Regions from separate parts of the Variovorax sp. R-27 genome, predicted to be linked through region 2. Evidence: predicted binding sites of a transcription regulator. Region 2 holds the regulator's gene; each other region holds the start of a gene.
What was found. The regulator LexA, encoded in region 2, represses DNA repair genes until DNA is damaged. The targets are predictions, from matches to a motif close to ACTGTATNNNNATACAGT.
Positions count from the first base shown of each region.

Region 1: the regulator LexA is predicted to act here: its motif matches at 1,465-1,482, upstream of ACN9MV_RS21950 (PA0069 family radical SAM protein).
Region 3: the regulator LexA is predicted to act here: its motif matches at 752-769, upstream of ACN9MV_RS02690 (ATP-dependent helicase).

Region 1 covers NZ_CP183984.1:4,658,095-4,660,357, reverse strand. The annotation lists gene ACN9MV_RS21965 (SAM-dependent methyltransferase) at 1-273, opposite strand, end outside; gene ACN9MV_RS21960 (thiol-disulfide oxidoreductase DCC family protein) at 309-731, opposite strand; gene ACN9MV_RS21955 (GbsR/MarR family transcriptional regulator) at 793-1,386, opposite strand; gene ACN9MV_RS21950 (PA0069 family radical SAM protein) at 1,507-2,263, shown strand, end outside.
Region 2 covers NZ_CP183984.1:3,795,443-3,797,705, reverse strand. The annotation lists gene ACN9MV_RS17785 (D-2-hydroxyacid dehydrogenase family protein) at 1-223, opposite strand, end outside; gene ACN9MV_RS17780 (hypothetical protein) at 314-679, opposite strand; gene lexA (transcriptional repressor LexA) at 818-1,501, opposite strand; gene ACN9MV_RS17770 (asparaginase) at 1,575-2,263, shown strand, end outside.
Region 3 covers NZ_CP183984.1:577,346-579,608, reverse strand. The annotation lists gene ACN9MV_RS02690 (ATP-dependent helicase) at 1-739, opposite strand, end outside; gene corA (magnesium/cobalt transporter CorA) at 967-1,953, shown strand; gene ACN9MV_RS02680 (phosphoketolase family protein) at 2,074-2,263, shown strand, end outside.

The DNA.
Region 1 (2,263 bases), 860 kb from region 2:
GGTGCCGGGCTGTGCGTCGCCGAGCTGCAGCGCACGGCCGACCGCGCGGTTCATCTCCACCAGCATGCCTTCGCGCCGCAGCGGGTTCAGGCCCGCGCGCCAGAAGCCGAAGTGCATGTTGTAGCTGGGGCTCCAGGCGCTGTAGTCGGTCGCTACTTCGGTGAAGTAATCCTGCGTGTCCTCGGTCGTGATGGGCGCGCTGGCGTGGCTTGCCGGGGTGCGCAGGGGCGTTTCGTGCGGCACGCGGAAGTCGGGCTGGAAGACGGTGGGCATGGCGATTCCCTCGGTGGTTGCTTGTTCGTTGGTTCTCAGAGGCGGCAGTTGCCGTCGTCGCAGGAAGGCGCGACACGCCCGGCCAGCCTTGCGGCCAGCCAGCGCGGAATGCGGTAGCGGTTGCGGGCCAGCAATGCATAGGCGCGGTCGGCCAGCGGCGCGACGATCGGCAGGTCGAGCAGGAAGCTGCCGCTCGACAAGCCGACAGCTGTGCGGCAGATGCGGATCGCGGGCACGCCGACGAACACCCGGCCTTCGGCGTCCAATACGTGGATGGCCGCCATCAGCGCGTCGCGCGGAGCCGGGCCGCTGCTGAACGCTACTGGCGAGCAGTCGACCAGTTGCAGTCGGCCAGCCGCATCGCGCGCCTTGAGGCTGCCCATTTCGGCCGAGCAGATCGCGCAGCTTGCGTCGAAGTAGATCGTGAGCGGGTAGGCAGGAAGGGCGGTGTGGCTCATGTTGTTTTTGGTTCTCGATATTTCTGTCAAAACAGAAACTGAAGGGCAAAAAAAGGGGGGCTCAGATCATCGGCAGGCTGGCATGGTGCGCGTCCGGGTCTTCGTCCTTGCCGTCCTTGCCGGATGCAGCGGTATCGCCGCGCACGAACCTCTGCACGCTCGCGCCCAGCGTCATCACCTTGTCGAGCGTGCCGGGCGACAGCCGCAGCATTTCGTCGGCCCAGGTGGCGAGCTTGTCCATGAGTTCCATGGTGGAGCGGATGCGGTCCTGTGCATCGGCCGGTTCTTTCTGGAAGTCGGGGCTGGAGACCAGTTCGCGCAGCACGCGCACGGTGGGGTCGAATTCGCGTTCCTTGCGTTCGCGCACGACGGTGCGGAACAGCTCCCACACGTCGACGCTGGTCTCGAAATAATCGCGGCGGTCGCCCAGCGTGTGGGTTACGCGCACGAGATTCCAGGCCTGCAGCTCCTTCAGGCTGTTGCTGATGTTGGAGCGGGCGACGCCGAGCGTGTCGCACAGCTCCTCGGCGTTCATCGGTTTGCCGTGCGCGAAGAGCAGGGCGTGGATCTGCGAGACGGTGCGGTTGACGCCCCACATGGAGCCCATTTCGCCCCAGTGCAGGACGAACTTGCGTTGAATGTCGGTGAGTTCCATGGCGTCGAGTTTAGGATTTATGAAATTTCTGTCAATAGAGAAATTTAAAAACTGGCAACAACGGTGAATCAGTGGAATACTGTATGAATAAACAGTAAATCCAGCCTCGAAGGAGTTGCCATGCCAGCTGCCCGGATCCCCATTCACGCCATCAAGGGCCGCGGCGCGGCCACGCATATCGCGCATCGCTTCTCGAAGGACGAGCGCAACGCCTTCGACGACGGCTGGGGCACGCTCGAAGAAGGCGTGGCCGAGGCCGATGAGCTCCAGCCCATTGCCACCGAGGTGCGCTTCGAAGACGTGAAGTCGGTGCTCAACGGGAACGACTCGCCCGACATCTACTTCGACCGATCGCTCAATCCGTACCGCGGTTGCGAACATGGCTGCATCTACTGCTTCGCCCGGCCCACGCACAGCTACCTGAATCTCTCGCCCGGACTCGACTTCGAGACCAAGCTGATCGCCAAGCGCAACATCGTCGAGGTGCTGCGCACCGAGCTCGGGCGCAAGAGTTACAAGCCCAGCTACATCGCCATCGGCACCGCCACCGACTGCTACCAGCCCATCGAGCGCGATCTGCGGCTCACGCGTTCGATCATCGAGTTGCTGCAGGAAACGCGGCATCCGTTCGCGCTGGTCACCAAGTCGAGCGCCATCGAGCGCGACCTCGACCTGATCGCGCCCATGGCGGCCGACCACCTGGTGGCCGTATACGTGACCGTGACCACGCTCGACGGCGAACTCGCCCGCAAGCTGGAGCCGCGCGCCGCCGCGCCGCATCGCCGGCTGCGCACCATCCGCACGCTGACCGACGCCGGCGTGCCGGTCGGCGTGAGCGTGGCGCCGCAGATTCCCTTCGTCACCGAAGACATGGAGC
Region 2 (2,263 bases):
GCGAGATGAGCTTGAGCTTGGGTAGCTTCTCGATCAGCTGGCGCGAGATATGGGTGCGCTCGCGGATCAGCACGATCACGTCGGCATCCTTGAGGCGGACCGATAGTTGCCCGATGCCTTTCACCGTGTTGGTGTAGACCTTGGCCGCGTACGCGTCCAGCTTGGCGGCGCAGCGCAATTTGCGCACGGCGTCCTGGTAATCGTCGAGGATCACAATGTTCATGGCGTGCCATTGTGCCTCGCAGCATTGGAATGTCGTGCCCGTGAACGTTTGGATACCCGCCCCCACAGCCGCTCGCAGGGGTGTTCGGGCTCAATGCAGGCGTGTCGAGCGCGGTGCCGTGGCCATGGTTTCGGCGGTTTCGAGTGCTGCTAGCCGGTCGAGTTCGGCGCAGACGTCGGCCATGCGGCCAGAGATCACGACGCGGTTGCTGTGCTGCTGGCCCTTGCCGTCGACCACGCGGACCACGCGCAATGGGCGCGCCGGTGCTGTGGGCGTTGCAGTGCCGCTGGAGCGGGCAGTGCAGGCGGGGCGTACTGCCACATAGCGCAATCCGGCCGAGGTTTCAGCTGCGTCGAGGTGATCCCTGCGGTGAGGGCGGCGTGCCGGCATCAGGCGGCTGGCCAGCGATTGCAGCGGCATCCAGAAATCAGCGATGGCGAGGAGGGCGATTCCCATGTGAACTCCAAAAAAGTATGAGGTTGAACACAGGCAGGATTTCTTGAATCGGCCGCGACAGGGTGATGGCGACTCTTCGCCATACGCCCGCCACCTGTTGCTGCCGGATGGGGTGCTGCGGAAAGCAGGCCGTGAGGCCTACATCAGCATGGTGTTGCGGATGAGCCCCACTGCGAGGCCTTCGATTTCGAACGGCTCGCCGGGCTGGACGATGATGGTCGGGTAGTCGGGGTTCTCGGCGTGCAGCTCGATGACCTGCTTGTTGCGCTTCAGGCGCTTGACGGTCACTTCGTCACCCAGGCGCGCGACCACGATCTGGCCGTTGCGCGCTTCCTTGGTGGCTTGCACCGCGAGAAGGTCGCCATCCATGATGCCGGCGTCGCGCATCGACATGCCGCGCACCTTGAGCAGGTAGTCGGGCTGGCGCTGGAACAACGTGTTCTCGACGTAGTAGGTCTGGTCGACGTGCTCTTGCGCGAGGATGGGGGAGCCGGCTGCGACGCGACCGATGAGCGGCAACGCCAGCTGGGCCATGCCGGGCAGCGAGAGCGAGAACTGGCCGCCCTCGCGGTGGCGCGTTTCATTGAGAGAGCGCAGGGCGTCGCCCTTGAGGCGGATGCCCCGGGAAGTGCCGCTGACCAGCTCGATGACGCCCTTGCGGGCTAGTGCCTGCAGGTGCTCTTCGGCGGCATTGGCCGACTTGAACCCGAGCTCATTGGCGATTTCGGCGCGCGTGGGTGGCGCACCAGTGCGTGCGATGGCGCTCTGGATGAGGTCCAGGATCTGCTGCTGGCGGGCTGTAAGCTTCACGGCGAACTGCATATGTGGTTCCTTGCGGCACTGGCTAGATATCCAGTACCTGTATTTTTAACCAGTTTTTAAAAGTTGACAAGCCATGGTCAATTCCTCTTCGCCTGAAGTGCGCCGTCGTGTGGTGGTTTTGGGAACGGGCGGCACCATTGCCGGCAGGGCAGCCAGCAGCGGCGACAACATCGGCTACACCGCCGGGCAGGTGGGCGTGGCCGATCTGTTGGGCGGGATCGAGGCGCCCGAGGGTGTATCGCTGGAAGCAGAGCAGGTGGCGCAGGTCGACAGCAAGGACATGTCGTTCGACATCTGGCAGCAGTTGGCCCGACGCTGTGCACACTGGTTGGCGCAGGCCGACGTGGCGGGCGTGGTGATCACGCATGGCACCGACACGCTCGAAGAGACGGCGTTCTTCCTGCACTCTGTGCTGGCGCCGTCCAAGCCCGTGGTGCTCACCTGTGCGATGCGCCCGGCCACCGCGCTGGCGCCCGACGGACCGCAGAACGTGCGCGACGCCATCAGCGTTGCCGCGACGGAAGGCGCACGGGGCGTGACCGTGGTGTGCGCCGGCGCAATCCACAGCGGCATCGATATCCAGAAAGTGCACACCTACCGACTCGATGCTTTTGCTTCAGGTGATGCGGGGCTGGTCGGCTACGTCGAGGAAGGAGAGGTACGCCGTGTCCGGGAGTGGCCCGAGGGATCGGCGTCGCAGGCGTCGAAGCTCTTCGAGGCGACCACCGTGCAGTGGCCCCGCGTCGAGATCGTCATGAGCCA
Region 3 (2,263 bases), 3.2 Mb from region 2:
CAGCCAGCGCGGGCTCTGCGGCCATCTCGGCCCAGTAGAGCAGCAGGTCGTCGTAGTCGAGCACGTTCTGCCGCTGCTTGGCCTCTACGTAGGCGCCGAACAGCTTCTTCAGTTCGGCCTCCCATTCACCGCACCAGGGAAAGGCCTCTTTCAGCACATCGGCCAGCGGCGCGCGCGTGTTCACGCAGCGCGAGTAGATCGACAGGCAGGTGCCCTTGCGCGGAAAACGATTGACGGTGGAAGACAGGCCCTGCTCGTGACGCACCAGCCCCATCAGGTCTTCGGCATCGCCGCGGTCGTGGATGGTGAAGTTCTCGTCGAGCCCGATCTGCGGCGCGTACTCGCGCAACAGCCGCGCGCCAATGCCGTGGAAGGTGCCGGCCCAAGGCAGCGCGGGCGGGGCTTCGGACTTCAGGCCGAGCACACGTGCCAGCACCTGGCCTGCGCGGCGCTCCATCTCTTGCGCGGCACGGCGAGAGAAGGTCAGCAACAGCAGGCGCTGCGGATCGACACCGCCGGCAATGAGGTGTGCGACACGGTGCGCCAGCGTGCTGGTCTTGCCCGAACCGGCGCCGGCAATGACGAGCAGCGGCCGCTCGTCGCGTTCGGCAATGGCTGCTCCCACCCCGTGTTCGACCGCCGCGCGCTGCGCGTCGTTGAGCGTGGCCAGCGCGTCGGCCAGGCGCTCGGCCTGGGTCTTCGCGGCAGCGGAAAAAACGGGGAGCGCAGCGGTCTGCATGGGCACGACTTTACTGTATGCCCGTCCAGTCCAGCCACCGTGCTGCCATGTGGCCGGTGACATAATCGCGCCTCGCTGCAACCGGAGATTCTTCCCAATGGAAACCGCCCCGTCTCGGCAGCTTTCAACTCCCTTTCACTGACGCGTTTTTCTTAGCGCACGTCGGGCCCGGGAATTGAAAGCGCCCCTCCCTCGCCCATCGTTCAGTCATTCCCGGGAGTGAGCCAATGCTCAACATCTTCACGCTCGCCAACGGCCGCCTCGTTCAGGAAGAAATCGAGGCGCTCGAAGAGCTCTCCAAGTTCCAGCCGATCTGGGTCGACCTCGAGTCACCCACGCTCGAAGAAAAGCGCTGGATCAAGCAGTACTACGGCCTGTCCATTCCCGAAGACGCGATGGACGAGGACATCGAGGAGTCGGCCCGCTTCTACGAAGAAGACAACGGTGAGCTGCACATCCGCTCCGACTTCTTGATCGACGACGACGAAGACCCGCGCACCGTGCGCGTGGCCTTCATCCTCAACCAGCACAACACCGACCTGCGCAGCCGCGGCGTGCTGTTCTCGATCCACGACGAAGACGTGCCCGTGTTCCGCCTGCTGCGCATGCGCGCGCGCCGCGCACCGGGGCTGATCGAAGACGCCAAGGAAGTGATGCTCAAGCTCTTCGACGCCGACGCCGAGTACTCGGCCGACACGCTGGAGAACATCTACGACGAGCTCGAAGTGGCCGGCAAGAAGGTGCTCTCGGGCAACGTCAGCGACGAGCTGGCCGGCGAAGTGCTCGGCGCCATCGCGCGGCAGGAAGACTTGAACGGCCGCATCCGCCGCAACGTGATGGACACGCGCCGCGCGGTCAGCTTCATGATGCGCAGCAAGATGCTCAACGCCGAGCAGTTCGAGGAAGCCCGGCAGATCCTGCGCGACATCGAATCGCTCGACAACCACACGGCCTTCCTGTTCGACAAGATCAACTTCCTGATGGATGCGACCGTCGGTTTCATCAACATCAACCAGAACAAGACCATCAAGATCTTCTCGGTGGCCAGCGTCGCGCTGCTGCCGCCCACGCTGATCGCGAGCATCTACGGCATGAACTTCAAGTTCATGCCGGAGCTCGACTGGGCCATGGGCTATCCGTATGCCATCGTGCTGATGGCGGCGAGCGCGCTGGTGCCGATGTGGTACTTCCGCCGGCGCGGCTGGCTCAAGTAGCCTGAGCGGGGCGCGCCGGCGCGCGCAGCCTCACGGGCGCTTTCCTGACAGGGCGGTGCGCATGCGCGCCGCATGATGGTTCGATGGCCGGCGCCGCTTCGGTCCATCGGAGCCGTCCCCATGCCACATTCCCCCTCCCCTGCCATCCCCGCGCGCTTCGCGTTGCTCGACGCCTGGTGGCGCGCCGCCAACTACCTGTCCGCGGGACAGATCTACCTGATGGGCAACCCGCTGCTGCGGGAGCCGCTGGCCCTCGAGCACATCAAGCCGCGCCTGCTCGGGCACTGGGGAACCACGCCGGGGCTCAACT